4 regions of the Actinomadura graeca genome follow, and region 4 is predicted to be linked to each of the others. Evidence: riboswitches for the same ligand, from Rfam matches in the RefSeq annotation. Region 4 holds a riboswitch; each other region holds the start of a gene.
What was found. Region 4 has a riboswitch for cyclic di-AMP ahead of AGRA3207_RS22710 (NlpC/P60 family protein). Riboswitches for the same ligand answer to the same signal wherever they lie in the genome.
Positions count from the first base shown of each region.

Region 1: it holds a riboswitch for cyclic di-AMP, as region 4 does, so the genes downstream of both, AGRA3207_RS23475 (C40 family peptidase) here and AGRA3207_RS22710 (NlpC/P60 family protein) in region 4, are expected to answer to the same signal.
Region 2: it holds a riboswitch for cyclic di-AMP, as region 4 does, so the genes downstream of both, AGRA3207_RS38020 (CHAP domain-containing protein) here and AGRA3207_RS22710 (NlpC/P60 family protein) in region 4, are expected to answer to the same signal.
Region 3: it holds a riboswitch for cyclic di-AMP, as region 4 does, so the genes downstream of both, AGRA3207_RS29110 (C40 family peptidase) here and AGRA3207_RS22710 (NlpC/P60 family protein) in region 4, are expected to answer to the same signal.

Region 1 is NZ_CP059572.1:5,291,995-5,296,147, forward strand. Features, by position in the region: gene AGRA3207_RS23470 (LuxR C-terminal-related transcriptional regulator) at 1-124, shown strand, start outside; gene AGRA3207_RS23475 (C40 family peptidase) at 613-1,593, opposite strand; cyclic di-AMP (ydaO/yuaA leader) riboswitch at 1,645-1,792, opposite strand; gene AGRA3207_RS23480 (amino-acid N-acetyltransferase) at 2,118-2,648, shown strand; gene AGRA3207_RS23485 (RDD family protein) at 2,655-3,488, shown strand; gene AGRA3207_RS23490 (RDD family protein) at 3,496-4,153, shown strand, end outside.
Region 2 is NZ_CP059572.1:8,551,813-8,555,965, forward strand. Features, by position in the region: gene AGRA3207_RS38015 (SpoIIE family protein phosphatase) at 1-1,497, shown strand, start outside; cyclic di-AMP (ydaO/yuaA leader) riboswitch at 1,986-2,141, shown strand; gene AGRA3207_RS38020 (CHAP domain-containing protein) at 2,153-2,896, shown strand; gene AGRA3207_RS38025 (bifunctional glycosyltransferase/CDP-glycerol:glycerophosphate glycerophosphotransferase) at 3,135-4,153, shown strand, end outside.
Region 3 is NZ_CP059572.1:6,574,243-6,578,395, reverse strand. Features, by position in the region: gene typA (translational GTPase TypA) at 1-1,321, opposite strand, end outside; cyclic di-AMP (ydaO/yuaA leader) riboswitch at 1,516-1,649, shown strand; gene AGRA3207_RS29110 (C40 family peptidase) at 1,657-2,664, shown strand; gene AGRA3207_RS29105 ((deoxy)nucleoside triphosphate pyrophosphohydrolase) at 2,685-3,077, opposite strand; gene AGRA3207_RS29100 (Mut7-C RNAse domain-containing protein) at 3,112-3,831, opposite strand; gene AGRA3207_RS29095 (guanyl-specific ribonuclease) at 4,110-4,153, shown strand, end outside.
Region 4 is NZ_CP059572.1:5,107,545-5,111,697, reverse strand. Features, by position in the region: gene AGRA3207_RS22720 (RNA polymerase sigma factor) at 1-230, opposite strand, end outside; gene AGRA3207_RS22715 (DUF4360 domain-containing protein) at 705-1,229, shown strand; cyclic di-AMP (ydaO/yuaA leader) riboswitch at 1,746-1,895, shown strand; gene AGRA3207_RS22710 (NlpC/P60 family protein) at 1,904-2,638, shown strand; gene gad (glutamate decarboxylase) at 2,804-4,153, shown strand, end outside.

The DNA of each region.
Region 1 (4,153 bases), 180 kb from region 4:
GGCACGCAAGCTTGAACTGAGCGCAAGGACCTTGCGCCGCCGGTTGCGGACGATCTGCGACCGGCTGGAGGTCAACACCCCTATCGAGGCCGTGGTGTGGGCGGCCCGAAGGCAGCTCATCTAGCACGCGTGCACGAAAGCGCCCGCCAGGGGACGGCGGGCGTCACCAAGGAGGACCCCCAAGGCCGCCAAGACCCGCGAACTCCGTCCGACCCCGCAGCGGCGGCGCCGGCGCTCTGACAGGTAGGTCCCTGCAGGAGGCGTCGCCGCGGACGTTGTTCCGTGCATCACCGTTTCACTGCACCACTTCCGCGCATCGCTGTTCTCGGTCAGCACTGCCGAGCAGCACCGTTTCAAGATCGTAGTTGTAGAGCGTGACCCGTTGCGGCGGTTCGGGCCCGGACCATGCCCGCCGCCCATACGGCAGCAAGTTCCGCACGACCGAGCACTCATGCACGACCGAGCACTCATGCACGACCCGAGTTCCTCCGTACGGCGGACTCGTCTTCGCAGCAGGCTGCCTCTGCATGGGCGCGCACCCATGCACGCACACATCTGTTCGTGTGTTCCGCGCAGCTCGCGGGTTGCGGATCGCGGGTTGCCGGGTTGCGGTCAGGCGACCCGGACTCCGCCGGCGAAGGGGCGTCCGGCGATGGGGGCGATCTTCACGACGTCGCCGGTGTGCGGGGCGTGGATCATCTTGCCGCCGCCCACGTACATCCCCATGTGGTGCAGATCGGAGTGGAAGAACACGAGGTCGCCCGGCTGGAGCTGGCTCTCGGGGACGTGCGTGCCTGCGTTGTACTGGCTGCCGGTGTAGTGCGGCAGGTTGATCCCGACCTGCTTGTAGGCCCACATCGTCAGGCCGGAGCAGTCGAACGTGGTCGGGCCGGCGGCGCCCCACACGTAAGGACGTCCGATCTTGGTCATCGCGTACCGCAGCGCCTGCGCGCCCTTGCCGGTGCCGATGACGGGGAGCTTGGCGAGCTGCGTGGGATCCCTCTTGACGAGCTTGCCGCGGACCTTCTCGTAGGTCTGCGTGACCTTCTTGCGCTGGGAGTCGAGATCCGCGCGGAGCTGGGACACCTGGCTCGCGCGCGCTTCGGCCGCCTTGCGCGCGCGCTGGGCGGCCTGCATGGCCTGCATCAGTCCGAGGACCTTCGAGCTGTCGCGCGTGGCGAAGTAGTTGAGCGTGGCGGCCTGGTCGAGGACGGCCTGCGGGTCCTGCGCGGCGACGAACGTGATCGTCGGGTCGGAGCCGCCTTGCATGTAGCTGGTGGCGGCGAGCGCGCCGACCTTCTCGCGGATGCCCTTGAGGGACTCCTCCTGCCGCCTGGCGTTGTCGGCGGCGACCTTCGCGGCCCGCTGCGACTGCTGGAGCTTGACCTTCAGGCCGTTGTACCGCTCGGTCATCTGCTCCAGCTGGTCGGCGAGCTTCAGCGCCTGGGACCTGAGCTCCTTCGTCGAGGGCTCGGGGTCGGCGTGCGCGGCCGCGACCGTGTGCGGGGCCATAGCGTGCGGTGCGACGGAGACGACGGCGAGCGCCCCCGTGACGGCGATCGACCGTCCCCGGAGACGTGCTGCGCGTCCCACCCGCGGACGTGCCGAGCGTGAAAAGGATGCAGGCCGCGACGGCTCCACCGGTTCTCCTCTCCTCGTCCGCCTACCGGGTTAGCTGACGGGTTCGGGCCGGAGCAGCCCGTCCGCGGGCACGCGCGGTCAGCCGCGCGCGGATGCGGATTCACCCCTTCCGGTGCCGGCCCCAGGACGGTTCCCGGGGCGCTCCGGGAGTGGGGTCCCCGGCTCCTCGTGGCCACTGGTTGCGGCCCGGGGACTCGGCGGTCCGGCCTCCGCAATGCGGCAGGCCGACATCAGCGCAGGACACTAACGGACGCGCGATTGGATGCCAACCAGAACATGCGAATTCCCTGGTCGTGGCGTAGTTTCTCCGTCGGCTGCCGGTCCCCGCGCACGTCGGCGGTGTGCTTCAGATCACTATCCGTCGCCGTTGTCCGTGAGGACTAGTTGTTTTTGGCTAGTCACTCGCGGTCGTCACCTCGGGTGGGGGCGGGGCCGACAACAAGTGAACGTCGGTCGTTCGATAGTGTCGCCTGTTTGTGGAAGTCGTGATCCGGCGTGCTCGTACCGCCGACGTGCAGGAGATCCGCAGGCTGGTCGACCTGTACGCCGCGTCGGGACGGCGCCTGCTCAAGAAGTCCACCGTCAAGCTGTACGAGGACGTGCAGGAGTTCTGGGTCGCCGAGGACATCCAGGGCGGGGCGTCCGGGGAGCCGGGGACGCTCGTCGGCTGCGGTGCCCTGCATGTGATGTGGGAGGACCTGGCCGAGGTCCGCTCCGTCGCCGTGGCCAGGGGATGCGGGGGACGTGGCATCGGGCATCGGATCGTCACGCGGCTTCTGGAAACGGCTCGGGAACTGGGCGTGCGGAGGGTGTTCTGCCTTACCTTCGAAGTGGAGTTCTTCGCGCGCCACGGCTTCCAGCCGATCCTCGGTACTCCGGTGGCGCCAGAGGTGTACGAGGAACTTCTCCGCTCGTACGACGAGGGCGTGGCAGAGTTCCTCGACCTCGACCGGGTCAAGCCGAATACGTTGGGCAACACCCGGATGTTGCTTCGCCTGGAGGACTGACCCCCGATGAGTGATTCCCACGACCGCGGACGGCCCTACCAGCCGCCACAGGGACAGGGTTCGTACGGACCGCCGCCTCCGTACCAAAATCCTCCACAGCGCCAGCAGCCGCAGGAGCAACGGCAGCAAGCCCGGCAGCAGCAGTGGCAGCAGCAGCCCCAGCAACAGCAGTGGCAACAGGACCAATGGCAACAGCAGTCGTACGAGCAGCAGTCGTACCAACGCCACGAACCGTCCTATGACGAGTACGGCGACTCCGGGAACGCCGCGGATCTGCCGCTGGCGCCCATCCACCGTCGCGCCGGGGCGCGCATCATCGACAACGCCCTTGTCGCGGTCTTCGGTTTCGCGCTCGTCCTCCCCGTCACGGTCGGCGCGTTCGGCCTCGGCAAGGCCGGCAGCAAGGCGGAGGACGAGGGGGGCATCTGGAACTGGCCCATCATCTTCACCCTGTTCTTCGTCCTGTCGGTGCTGCCGTTCATCTACGAGGCCGTCCAGCTGTCGATGTGGGGACGGACGCTAGGCAAGCGCGTGCTCGGCCTTGGCGTCGTCCAGGTGCGCCCGGCGGGCGCGGCGGTGACGACCACGCAGGCGGTGTGGCGCGCGGCCGTCACCCACGTCGCGTACCAGATCGGTGTGTTCTTCTTCCTCGTCCTCGCCGTGATGGTGTGGAGCTACGCCGCGTACGGAATGCTGCTCGTCTGGGCGGGCGGGCTGATGGCGTACCTGTGGGCGATCTGGGACCAGCCCTTGCACCAGGCCCTCCACGACCGCTTCTCGGGGACGATCGTCATCGACGAGCGGGTGGACGACTCCGAGTACAACGAGTACGCGGAGTAGAGCTGCGATGGCGGCCTCGCAGCGCCCCGGCGAGCCGTCCGAGGCGGGCCTCCCCGTCTCGGGCGAGGAACCTCTCGCTTTCGCCGGATCCGGCCATGCCGATCCCGGTCATCCAGGACTCGGCCTTGCCGAACCGGACAGTGCCGACCCGGACGACGCGAAAGCGGACGACCCCGGATCCGGCGTCGCCGATACGAACCTCGTCGATCCGAACGCCGTCGATCCGAACCTTGCCGATCCGGGCCAGCGGCTCCTCGCGCGTATCGTCGACACGCTCATCGTCGGCCTGCCCGTGATCATCATCATCCGCGAGCTGGTGACCGGACAGCGTGTGGACGTGGTGGCACCGCCCGCGGTCGCGGGTTGCCTCTTGCTATACGAGGCCGTCCAGTTGGCCGTCTGGGGCCGGACTCTGGGCAAGCGGTTCGCCGGTATAGAAGTGGTCGTGGCGCCCTCCCAGACGGGCACTGAGCCCGCGACAGGCCCACGGCGACGGGGACGGCTGGGAATCCTGCGGGCTACGGCACGGGCGGCGGTGTACGCCCTGCCGGTCGCGGCCCGTCCCGTGCCCATCCTCGGCCTCCTCGCAGGCTTTTTCTGGGTGGCGAACGCCGGGATGCTGTATGAGGGCACACGCCGCCAGGCCCTCCACGACAGGCTTGTCG
Region 2 (4,153 bases), 3.4 Mb from region 4:
AGGGCCGTGCTGGACGGGACGCTGGACGGCGCGGCGCACCTGGTCCCGGTCCGCGGCCGGGACGGGGAGGTCGTGGACTTCCTGTACGCCGAGCTCAACGAGGTCGCGCGCGACCTGTTCGGCCGGGGCGCGGAGGAGCTGGCGGGGCTGCGGCTGGTGCAGACCGACCCCGGGACGGTCCTGAGCGGCCTGTTCGACGCCTATGTGGAGGTGCTGGAGACCGGGGCGCGGCTGGAGCGCGGGTCGATGACGCACTCCACCGCCCAGGGAGGGCTCTCGCGGACGTCCCGGATGAGCGTGCGCTGCGTGGCGGTGCCCACCGGCGTGTGCGTGACCTGGCGCTACCACCGGGAGGAGGACCGGCAGGCGCGGCGGCTGGAGCGGGTCGAGCGGCTCGCCCTGCTCGGCTTCGGCGAGTGGGACCTCGCGACCGGCGAGGCGGACTGGACGCCGCAGATGCTCGCCAACTACGGGCTGCTCCCCGACGAGGTGCCGCCGATGCCGCACGACCTGCCGAAGGTCGTGGCGGACGACGACCTGCCGCTGGTGGAGGAGGCGGTCCAGACGCTGTTCTCGCGCCGGGAGCCGGTGGAGGCCGAGCACCGCGTCACCGGCCAGGACGGCACGGCCCGGCACCTGTGGGTGTTCGCCGAGCCGGTGCTGGACGCCTCCGGGCTGCCGGTGTCGATCAACATCGTCTCGCAGGACATCACCCGGCGGCGTGGGGTGGAGCGGGCGCTGGCCGAGACCCGCCGTCAGATGCTGGAGCAGCGGGCGAAGACGGCGCAGGAGCGGCGGGTGGCGGTGACGCTGCGGCGTGCCATCCTGCCGGACGAGCACGAGCTGGAGGACCTGCCGGGCCTGCGGGTCGCCCTGCGCAGCCTGGCCGCCGAGAGCACCGCCCGCATCGGCGGGGACTGGTTCGCGACCCGCGCGATGCTGGACGGGCGGGCGCTGTTCGCGATCGGGGACGCCGCCGGGCACGGGCTGCCGGCGGCCGCGGCGATGGCCCGCACCCGCAACGGCCTGCTCGGGCTCGCCTCCACCGGGCAGCCGCCCGGGAAGCTGGTGGGCTGGCTGAACGAGCTGGTCGGCCATATCCAGCCGCCCGCGACGGGAACCGCGGTCGTCGCCCGCTTCGAGCCCCGGCGCCGCGTCCTGGAGTGGACGTGCGCGGGCCATCCGCCGCCGATCCTGGTGCGGGACGGGCGGGCGGCGCCGATGGAGGTGGCGCCGGACCCGATGCTCGGCGCGGTCCCGGGATGGGAGTACGCCACGGTCAAGACCCGGCTGAAGTCGGGCGACCTGGTCTTCCTCTACACCGACGGCCTGGTGGAGCGCAGGGACGCCGACCTGGACGAGCGGATCGGGCGGCTCACGAAGATCCTGCAGGAGTGCTCCTCGGGCCCCGACCTGGTCCTGAACGAGGTGCTCGCGCGGATGGAACACGACCGGGCGGCCGACGACACGACGCTCTTCGCGATCAGCGTGGAGTGAGGCAGGTCACAGCCCTGCCCGGCCGGTGACCCCGCGTGATGCAGGACACGCCGACGCACGGGCGGCCGGCCGATGCCGGGAGCCCGCCACGCGCCGGACTTTCTTTACCCGGCCGTTGCGCAGCCTCGTCAAGGTAAAATCCGAGACCCGCGCTGTGCGGGGAAAACCCGGTGCCATAAGGGCTTTCGCCTGGTCGGACGTCCCTTCCGCGCCGACCTGCGGAAAGATCGGGAAGACCCTGCCGGGTGGCGGCGTTGGGAGTCTCTTGGAAGGCTCTTGAGCAGGCAAGACAGTGCTTTGTGCCTGGTTTGCTTTTCTTGGGATGGTTGGTACCTTCTACCCAATCACCAACGCGTTCCATGCGTTGTGTCCGGTCGCGCCGAGCGCGGCCGCAGGTCGCGGAGCGATGACGCACGCGACGCGCGCCAGGACGATGCGCGCCAGTCAAGATCAGTCGCAGAGATACATCCGACAACGGCATCGCACGGCGCGATGCCAGGCCGAGTCCGTGCCGGTCGTCACGACCGGACGGAGCCGGGGACCCAGGTTCCAGGGGTGAATCGGGGCGCTCTCAGAGCGCGCCGTAGGGCTGCTTCCATGCCCGAATCCGTCAGCTAACCCGGTAGGCGCCATGGAAGACAAGGAGATTCCCCGCATGACCGGTCGTTTCAATCGACTGTCCCTGACCAGCCTCAGCCCCGAGGACCGGGCCGTCGGCGTCGCCGTCGGCGCCGTGCTCGCCGGCGCCGTCGGGCTGGCGGTGTTCAACCCCCTCTCCGGTGACCGCGCGACCGCCGAGACCCCGGCCCGCGCCGCGGCCGCCGCGCACGTTTCGGGCAAGTCCGCGAAGGCCGCCGGCCTCTCGGCCGCCGAGGCCCGCCGGGAGGGCTTCAAGGTGGCCCCCCACCGCGTCAAGCCGTCCGAAGTGATCAAGATGGCGGAGTCGCAGGTCGGCATCCGCGAGGGCAAGAACGGTCGGACCAAGTACCACAAGTGGTACATGTCGACCCCGCACGCGGCCGAGACCGCCCGGCGCGACGGCGGCGCCGTCGCCGACTACGACGGCGCCCAGTGGTGCAACATGTTCGTCTCCTGGGTCGGCGCGCAGGTCGGCGCCAAGGACATGGGCTGGGACGCCTACACCGTCCAGCACGCCACCTGGTTCAAGAAGGAGGACCGCTGGGGCACCAAGGCCCGGCCCGGCGCGGTCGTGTTCTTCGACTGGAAGGACGGCCGTTCCGGCGGGATCGGCGGCATCCAGCACGTCGGCCTCGTCGTCAAGGACAACGGCGACGGCACGATCGACACCGTCGAGGGCAACACCGGCAACGCCGTCAAGCGGAAGGTCCGCAAGACCTCCCAGGTCGTCGGCTACGGCTACCCCGACTACCGGGGCTGACCCGCTCCCGCCGCAGGGCGCCCCTCCCCCGAGGCGCCCGCGTCCCCCACGGAAGGCGCCCGGTCCCCCGCCGGGCGCCTTCCGGCTGTCCGCCCCGAGCCTCCAGGTGTTTCCTCCATGTCGGGTAATGCCAATCAATGAGGCCCTTTGACTGATCTTGGACGTCTGCGCGGCGTTCCGGGAAACACACTCTCTGACGTATCCGCCCGGTTACGGGGGAGTCGGGGAGGGGAGGGCCATGCGGGCGCGCCCGGAGGCCAGCGTGGTGGTGATCGCCTACAACGACGAGCGGCGGCTGCCCCGCGCGGTCGCCTCGGTGCTGGCGCAGTCGCTGGGCGGCGTCGAGACGGTGATCGTCGACGACGCGAGCACCGACGGGACCGCGCGGGCGGCCGACCGGCTGGCCGCCGCGCACCCGGGACGGGTCCGCGCCGTCCACCTGCCGTCCAACTCGGGGGGCTGCGGCCGTCCCCGCAACACCGGGATCGAGCGGTCGAGCGGCCGCTACGTGATGTTCCTCGACAGCGACGACCTGCTGGACCGGCACGCCTGCCTCAACCTCGTCTCGGCCGCGGAGGAGACCGGCGCCGACCTGGTCTCGGGCCTGTGCGAGCGGATCTTCCTGGACGTGCCCGAGGGGCGGAAGGACCGCGTCCGCCCCTGGTATCCGTGGCTCTACAGGCATAGCGCGGTGCACCGGTCGCTGAGCGAGCGGCCCAACCTCCTCTACGACACGCTGTCGACCAACAAGGCGTACCGCCGGGCCTTCCTGGAGGACAACGGGCTGCGGTTCGCCGAGCGGCTCCACTACGAGGACCTGCTGTTCACGGCGGAGGCGTACCTCGCGGCGGGGCGGACGGCGCTGATCCCCCACCGGGTCTACCACTGGCTGGTCAAGGAGCGGGAGGTCCCGCCGTCGATCTCCAGCCGGCGGGCCGAGGTCGCCAATTTCGCCGACCGGCTGGAGGTCCACCGGCGCATCGACATGCTGTTCGCGCTGCGCGGCGCCCACGATCTGAGACGGGCGAAGGACGTCAAGTTCGTCAACCACGACCTGGTCCTCTGCCTGCGCGAGCTGCGCGGCCGCGACCCCGGCCACCGGGCCCGGCTCCTGGACTCGGCCGCCCGCTACCTCGCGGAGCTGGATCCGAGGGCCTTCGAGACGGCCCACCCGATGGCGGCCATCGCCGCGTACCTGACCCGCGAGGGCGACCACGCCGGGGCGCTGGCGGCGGCCGAGTACGGCCGGGCCGCACG
Region 3 (4,153 bases), 1.5 Mb from region 4:
TGGTCATGTGCTCCATGCGGCCCTTGCGGACGGCCAGGAGCTGCGTGACCGCGCCCAGGTGCTCCTCGGGGATGTCGACGGTGAGCCGCTCGACCGGCTCGTGCTTCTTCCCGTCGATCTCCCGGGTGACGACCTGCGGCTTGCCGACGGTCAGCTCGTAGCCCTCGCGGCGCATGTTCTCGACGAGGATCGCCAGGGCGAGCTCGCCGCGGCCCTGTACCTCCCAGGCGTCCGGGCGCTCGGTCGGCAGGACGCGGATCGACACGTTGCCGACCAGCTCCCGGTCGATCCGGTCCTTGACCATCCGGGCGGTGACCTTCGTGCCCTTCTCGCGGCCCGCCATCGGCCCGGTGTTGGTGCCGATCGTCATCGAGATCGCGGGCTCGTCCACGGTGATCAGCGGCAGCGGGCGCGGGTCGTCCGGGTCGGCGATCGTGTCGCCGATCATGATCTCGGGGATGCCGGCGATCGCGATGATGTCCCCGGGCCCGGCCTCGTCGGCGGGCCTGCGGGTGAGCGCCTCCGTCATCAGCAGCTCGGTGATCTTCACCTTCTCGACGCTGCCGTCGTGCCGGCACCAGGCGACCTGCTGGCCCTTCTTGATCGTCCCGGCGTGCACGCGGCACAGCGCGATCCGGCCGAGGTAGCTGGAGGCGTCCAGGTTCGTGACGTGCGCCTGGAGCGGCGCGTCCGGGTCGTAGGCCGGCGCCGGGATCGTCTCGGTGATGACGCCGAAGAGGGGCTCCAGATCCTCGCTGTCGGGCATCTGCCCGTCGGCGGGCTTGTTCAGCGAGGCCCGCCCGGCGCGGCCGGAGGCGTACACGATCGGGAAGTCGATCTGGTCCTCACCGGCGTCGAGGTCCATGAACAGCTCGTACGTCTCGTCCACGACCTCGTCGATGCGGGCGTCGGGACGGTCGGTCTTGTTGACCACGAGGATCACCGGCAGCCGCGCGGCGAGGGCCTTGCGCAGGACGAACCGGGTCTGCGGCAGCGGACCTTCGCTGGCGTCCACGAGCAGCACGACGCCGTCCACCATCGACAGCCCGCGCTCGACCTCACCGCCGAAGTCGGCGTGGCCGGGGGTGTCGATGATGTTGATCGTCAGGCCGTTGTGCCGGACGGCGGTGTTCTTCGCGAGAATGGTGATGCCCTTCTCGCGCTCCAGGTCGTTGGAGTCCATGACGCGGTCGTCGACGTCCTGGTTCTCGCGGAAGGCACCGGACTGCCAGAGCATGGCGTCGACCAGCGTCGTCTTGCCGTGGTCGACATGGGCGACGATCGCGACGTTCCGGAGGTCGTCTCGCGTGGAGATGGGCATGCGGGCTCGCCTTGCGTGAGAGTTCAGGAGTCGCCGCAGACGCGCGGCAGGCCCCATTCTACTTGGCCGGGCGCCCGACCCCGCCCGAGTAGGACGTACCGCCCGTCACACGGTTTTCGGATTGGCCAACTTTGCCCATCCTTTGTACTCTCCCTCAAGATCCGGTCGTCTGGAGGCCCCGCCCCCCGGGGTCTGCGGCCGGAGCGCCGAGTCTCCCACCGCGGAGAACCGGGGACCCACCATCCCTGGGGTGAATCGACGCACGTCGTAGGGCGCCTCCTGGCCCGAACCCGTCAGCTAACCCGGTAGGCGCGCAGGGAGAGGAGAACACCGGCTTGGCACCGGATTCCCACCGGCGGCGCCGCCGCGCGCCCGCCGCCACCGCGGCCACCGTCATCCTGATCGCCCTCGGCGCCACCGCGCCGATCGCCGCGCACGCGGCGCAGCCGTTCGGGGCGCCGTCCCCGGACCCGCTGCCGACCTCGGAGAGCGGCCTCCGCAAGAGCCTCGGCGAACTCAACGTCGAGGCCGAGAAGCTCACCGAGAAGTACAACAAGACCCGCGTCGACCTGGGCAGGGCCCGCAAGGACGAGCAGGCCGCCGCAGAGGCCGCCGCCGCCCTGGAGGCCCAGGCCGCCCCCGCCCGCGAGCGCCTCGGACGGCTGGCCGCAGCGAACTACATGAGCGGCGGGCCCGACGCGATCTTCGGGACGGGCGGCTCCACCGACGGCCTGTCCGACCGGGCCTACCTTGCCCAGAATCAGGCCACGGCCGTCGCGGCCCTGCGCAAGCAGATCGACCAGGCCTACCAGGCAAGACGCGCCGCCGAGGCCAAGACCGCGCAGGTCCGCCAGGCCGCCGCCCAGGCCGAGGCCGCCCGCCGCGCCGCCAAGGCCAAGGTGACGGAAGTCACCAAACGGCTCGACAAACTGACCACCACCCACATCAAGGACCCCCGCACCGGCCTTTCGGCGACGATCAAGGGTTCCGGCCTCCCCGCCAAGATGGCCCGCAAGGCGCTCACCAAGCTCGGCTCCCCCTACGTGTGGGCCGCCGCCGGGCCCGGCACCTTCGACTGTTCCGGCCTCGTCGTCTGGGCATACGCCCAGGTCGGCAAGCCGGGCCTCCCCCATTACACCGGCGACCTGCTCGCCCTCGGCCACCGCGTCTCCCGCGGCTCCCTGCGCTCCGGCGACCTGGTGTACTTCGGCAGCAGCGTCCACCACATGGGCATCTACCTGGGCGGAGGCAAGTTCCTGCACGCCCCGCAGACCGGCGATGTGGTGAAGATCTCCAACCTCTCCGACCGCTCCGACTTCGCCGGCGCCAACCGCATCGGTTGATCCCGGCCGCCTGGGTCGGGTCAGGGGTGCCAGGGATGGGAGTGGGCCAGTTCTTCTATGACGGGACGGTCCCCGGGGAGCCAGTCGACGTCGTAGAGCTCGGCGGGGGTGAGCCAGCGTAGTTCGAGGTGCTCCAGGGCGCGTGGCTTGCCCTGGATTATCTCGGCCGTCCACACCCTGAGGAGACTGCGTTCGCTCAGGCGCCAGTCGCCGCCGATGCGGCGGCCCAGGCGGACCTTGATGGCGAGTTCCTCGTGGCACTCGCGGACGAGGGCGTCCTCGTCCGACTCGCCCGGGTCCACCTTGCCGCCGGGCAGCTCCCATCCGCCGGCCATGTGCGGCGGCTCCGCGCGCTGGGCGCTGAGCAGCCGTCCGTCCGAAATGATCGCGGCACCCACCACGACGAGGTCGATCGTCACCAGCTCCTTGGGTTTCCTTCCGCAACGTTCACTCTGAGACGGTGGCGCGGGCCGGGCCGGTTCCGTTCACGACGCGTGTCGCGTCCCGGACGATCGCCTCCAGGTGGCCGCCGTGCGCGCCGCGCCAGTAGACCCGCCCGCACTCGGCGCACCGGCCGTAGACGTCGTAGCTGCGGCGGGTGCCCGCCTCCAGGTCCCGCTCGATGTCGCGTTTGTCCACCTGGACGAGGGGGCCATTGCAGGCGGTGCAGCGCGTCCAGGGCGCCAGGGCGGGCGCGAACCGCTCCAGGAGGTCGCGGAGCTGGTCGTCGGGGCGCGAGCCGCGGACGTACGCGCCGAACCACAGGGCGCGGCGGCGGAGCAGGCCGCGGTCCTGGGTGAGGAGCACGCGCCGCTCCGCGTTGGCCTGGACGACCAGCGCCGGGTCGTCCATGTCGTTGTGGTAGGCGGTGTCGAGGCCGAGGAGGCGCATGCGCCGGGCCAGCGTGCCCAGGTGGACGTCCAAGAGGAAGCGGGGTGCGGCCTGCCCGGGCTCCAGCGGGACGGGCTGCGGACGCGGCACCGCCTCCACAAGAACCTCGTCCCCGGCCGCGGGACGGGACGCCGGCTCGACCCGCTCGCCGCGGATCGTCATCGGGCCGGCCTCGGGCAGCGGCACGCCGAGCGACTCCACGAGGTGCCCCAGGGTCGAGGTCCCGTCGTAGGTCACCCGGCGCGCGGGCTCGCGCCGGGCGGCGGGCAGGAACATCAGCAGGTCGTCGGCGATCCGGATGTGTATCTCGGGCTCCACGCCGCCAGCATGACACGGGACCCGCCCGATCCCCTCCGGATTATGCGGCCGGGCGTCCCGCCGAGGCGGCCAGGGAGCCCAGCAGGGCCGGGACGTCCTGCCCGCCGAGCGGCACCGCGCGGAGCACGTCGGACGTGGTGAACCCCGCTGACCGTCCGGTGACACTGTCGGCAAGTTCCCCTGAATTGCCGGATCGGGCAGTGACGGGCGGGGGGTCCGCGGGCGACACTCACCCTATGAGCTCCCCCCGCTACCGCATGTTCGTGATCGCGCCGCTGCT
Region 4 (4,153 bases):
GGCCGCGTCCGGTCGTAGGAGTGGCGGCGCCGGAAGGCCGCGAAGAACGTCTCGGCCACGATGTCCTCGGCCGCCTGGGCGCCGAGGCGCCGCGCCGCGTACTCGTGGATCCGGTGGCCGTGGCGGTCGAACAGCACGGAGAACCACTCGGGCTCGTCGAGCGACAGCCCGATGAGCCCCGCGTCGTCCAGCTCCTGCGCCCGTTCCGGATCGATCACGGCGGCCGTCATGGGGACAACCCGCGTCGTTGCATTACGTGTCCCTTCTCCTTCGGGAGGTCGATGCGCACTGGTTGTCTCCCGGTTCTCGGAAACGGGTTCACGGGTCACGGGCCGGCGCGGCGGCGTCCCCGTCCGCAACAGCCGGGCGACGGCCGTATCGGCCGTCCCGGCAGATCAAGGCCGCGGCTCGGTGAAGTTAAATATGAACGACAACAGAAAAGCTTCGACATTGACAGCCCTTTGTTGTCAGAACTATTCTTACCGCAGATTTCCGGGCCCGCCAGGAATACCGCGGACGTGCCGTCCCCCCCGGCACGTCCGCGCCCTCTCCGCCTCCCCCGGAAGGCCGCCATGACGATCGCCGGACGCACGGTCACCGCCGCTCTGGGCTCCGCGTTCACCCTTGCCGCCCTATTCTCGTCCCCCTCCTCCGCTTCGGCGGACCCGACCGTCCCACCCCCCGGAAGCGTCACCATCTCCCTGGTGGACAGCATCGGCTCGGGTTGCCCGAAGGGGACCGTGGGCTTCTCCGCCGACCCGGTCTCTTTCACCTTCACCCTCACGCCCGCCGGTTTCCGCGCGCAGGCGGGCGGCACGTCCCAGCCGACGGACCACCGGCGCAACTGCCAGAACACGGTGGGCGTCGCAGCCCCGGAGGAGTTCACCTTCGCGATCGCCGAGGCCGACCACGGCGGCCACGCCCACCTGGCACCGGGCGCATCCGGCCAGGTCAGCTGGCGCCATCATTTCCAGGGCTCGGGGACACCAGGGACGACGTGGCGCCACTCCTTGTCCGGCCCGTATTCGGACGGCTGGCAATTCACCGACAAGATCGACATCGCGTCGCTGGACTTCAGGCGATGCGGGGAAAGCCGGCACACCTACATCGGCCTGGAGCTCACGGTGGACCGCGGTACGTCCGACGCGTCCGAGACGAGCCTCATGCTGATGGAGCCGCCCGACGGCAGCACCTTCCGGCTGGTCTGGAAGCGCTGCCCCAAGCCCTGAGCGGCTCGCCCCGCCTCCCCCGGAGACCGCGTGGCGCGAGCGGCGGTGCCGTGACCTGAACCCGCTCCGGGACGACGCCGGAGGTCCCGGATACCCCTGTACGCGGGCGCTTCCGGGCTACTGAGGCGCTGACCTGGGACGTTGATGATTTTGTGGCAGTTTGCCATCCATTGACGTTCGGAGTAGCTTGTCGCACACCAAAGCGCCTGCCAGGCGTTTTGCCCCACCGTGTCCACCCGGACACGATCGCCCCGCCTGACGCCGTCGGGCGGGGACGGCGGCGCGATCCACGCGTCGCCCTGCGATGTCCTGCCGCGCGGGTCCTCTGCCTGAGACCCGATCGTCAGCCCGACCATGCGCACGCGATGGCGTGCTGGCGCTGAGAGAAGCCAGGACCAGGTCGCAGAGCACGGCGCCCCCGCTGGGGTGCCCCCCCTTCCGCGGGCGACGATGCCCCGGAGCCAGACCTGTTCATACCCCTCGTGGACGCCCGTCCGGGCGTCCGCCCGCCTAGTCCGCGCCATGTCGCCGTGCCACCACGGCGGCTCGCGGAGCCGGGGACCCACCCTTCACGACCTGGGGTGAATCGGCCTGCCCGCAGGCCGTAGGGCGACTTCCACGCCCGAACCCGTCAGCTAACCCGGTAGGCGGCCTGGAAGCCAAGGAGTTTTCCCTTGCAAGGCAACCACGACAACAAGCGCGGTCCTCTCGGCCGCCGTACCATCGGCGCTCTCGTCCTCCTCGCCGGTATCGGCGTGGCCGCGGCCACCGCGCAGGCGTCGGTGATGTCCGACCCGGACTCCGGTAAGTCGGTCGCGGCCGTCGAAACCGTTCCCCCGAAGCGCACCTCCGACCGGACCAGGGCCGACTCCCCGCACAGGACGGCCGTCCCTCACAAGGCCGTCCCCAAGAAGGCGGACGCCCCCGATAAGAAGAAGGCCGCCGCCAAGAAGTCGGACGACTCCAGGCGGAAGAGGAAGACGGCCCCGGCGGACACCGACGCCCGGTCCGCGGTCATCGCCCGGGCCAAGACCTGGAACCCGCACAGCGGCGACCGCGTCCCCTACAGCCAGACCAGGTACCACGACGGGTACCGCACGGACTGCTCGGGTTTCGTGTCGATGGCGCTGGGACTGTCCGCGCCCGGCCTGAACACCGTCGGCCTCACCTCGTCGCGGTACACCGAGCGCATCACGATGTCCGAGCTGAAGAAGGGCGACCTCGTCATGGACGCGCTCGGAACCAACACCACCCGGCACGTCGTCATCTTCGAGAAGTGGGCCAACAAAGCGCACACCGCCTACTGGGCGTACGAGCAGCGCGGAAGGTACGGCACCGACTACCGGACGCGTGACTACGGCCTGTCCTCGGGCAGCGAGTACAAGGCGTACCGTCCGACGAACCTCTGAATCGCCGGAAACGGTGAACGGCGCCCGGCCGGGGCATTTCCCGGCCGGGCGCTCCGCGTTTCCTGGCCGATCCTTGGGCCAATCAATACGGTGGCGCCGGAGAGGCAGGGGTTCTCGCGGGAAGTCAGAGCAGAGCCGCTCAACGAGATCCCATCGGAGGACGCGATGGCCCTGCACACCGTGTCGTCTTCCGCCGAGGACACCTTCACCATGCCGCTGAGCGAGCGGACGCTCGCGAAGCACCGGATCCCCGACGTGGAGTCGGATCCGCGCGCGGTGTACCAGGCGATCCGCGCGGAGCTGCTGCTGGACGGGAACTCCTCGCAGAACCTCGCGACGTTCTGCACGACGTGGAGCGAGGACGAGGTGCGCCGCCTGATGGCGGAGAGCCTCGACAAGAACATGATCGACAAGGACGAGTACCCGCAGACCGCCGAGATGGAGAGCCGCTGCGTGCACATCCTCGCCGACCTGTGGCACTCGCCCGCGCGCCGGGACACGGTGGGCTGCTCGACGACGGGGTCCAGCGAGGCGTGCATGCTCGGCGGGCTCGCGCTGAAGCGGCGGTGGCGGCAGCGGCGGGAGGCCGAGGGCGGGCCGGCGGACCGGCCGAACCTCGTCGCCGGGCCGGTGCAGGTCTGCTGGGAGAAGTTCGCGCGGTACTTCGACGTGGAGCTGCGGCAGGTCCCGCTGGAGGCCGGGGCGACGGGGCTGCGGCCCGGGCAGCTGCGGCGGTACGTCGACGAGAACACCATCGGCGTCGTGGCCATCCTCGGCGTCACGTTCACCTGCGACTACGAGCCCGTGGCGGAGATCGCGAAGGAGCTGGACGCGATCCAGGCCGACACCGGGCTCGACGTCCCCCTGCACGTGGACGCCGCCAGCGGCGGTTTCGTCGCGCCCTTCCTGCACCCGGACCTGACCTGGGACTTCGCGATCGACCGGGTGTCCTCCATCAATACGTCCGGCCACAAGTACGGCCTGTCCCCGCTGGGGGTGGGGTGGGTGGTCTGGCGCGCGGCGGACCTGCTGCCCGACGACCTTGTCTTCAACGTGGACTATCTGGGCGGGAGCATGCCGACGTTCGCGCTGAACTTCTCCCGTCCCGGCGGTGAGGTCATCGCGCAGTACTACAACCTGCTGCGCCTGGGACGCGACGGCTACCGCAGGGTCCATCAGGCGTGCGCGGAGACCGCCCGCTACCTCGCGGAGCGGATCGCGGCCATGCCGCAGTTCGCGTTGCTCTACGACGGCGACGGCGCGCTTCCCGCCGTCTGCTACACGCTCAGGCAGGAGCAGCCGTTCACCCTGTACGACCTGTCCGAGCAGCTGCGGATGCGCGGCTGGCAGGTTCCGACGTACCCGCTGCCCGCCGATCGCCAGGACACCGTCGTCCAGCGGGTGCTCGTCCGGCACGGTGTCGGACGTGACGAGATCGCGCTGCTCGCCGACGACATCGAGCACGCGCTCGGGCGGCTCTCGTCCGGCACCACGCGGGCACCGCGGCAGCCCGGC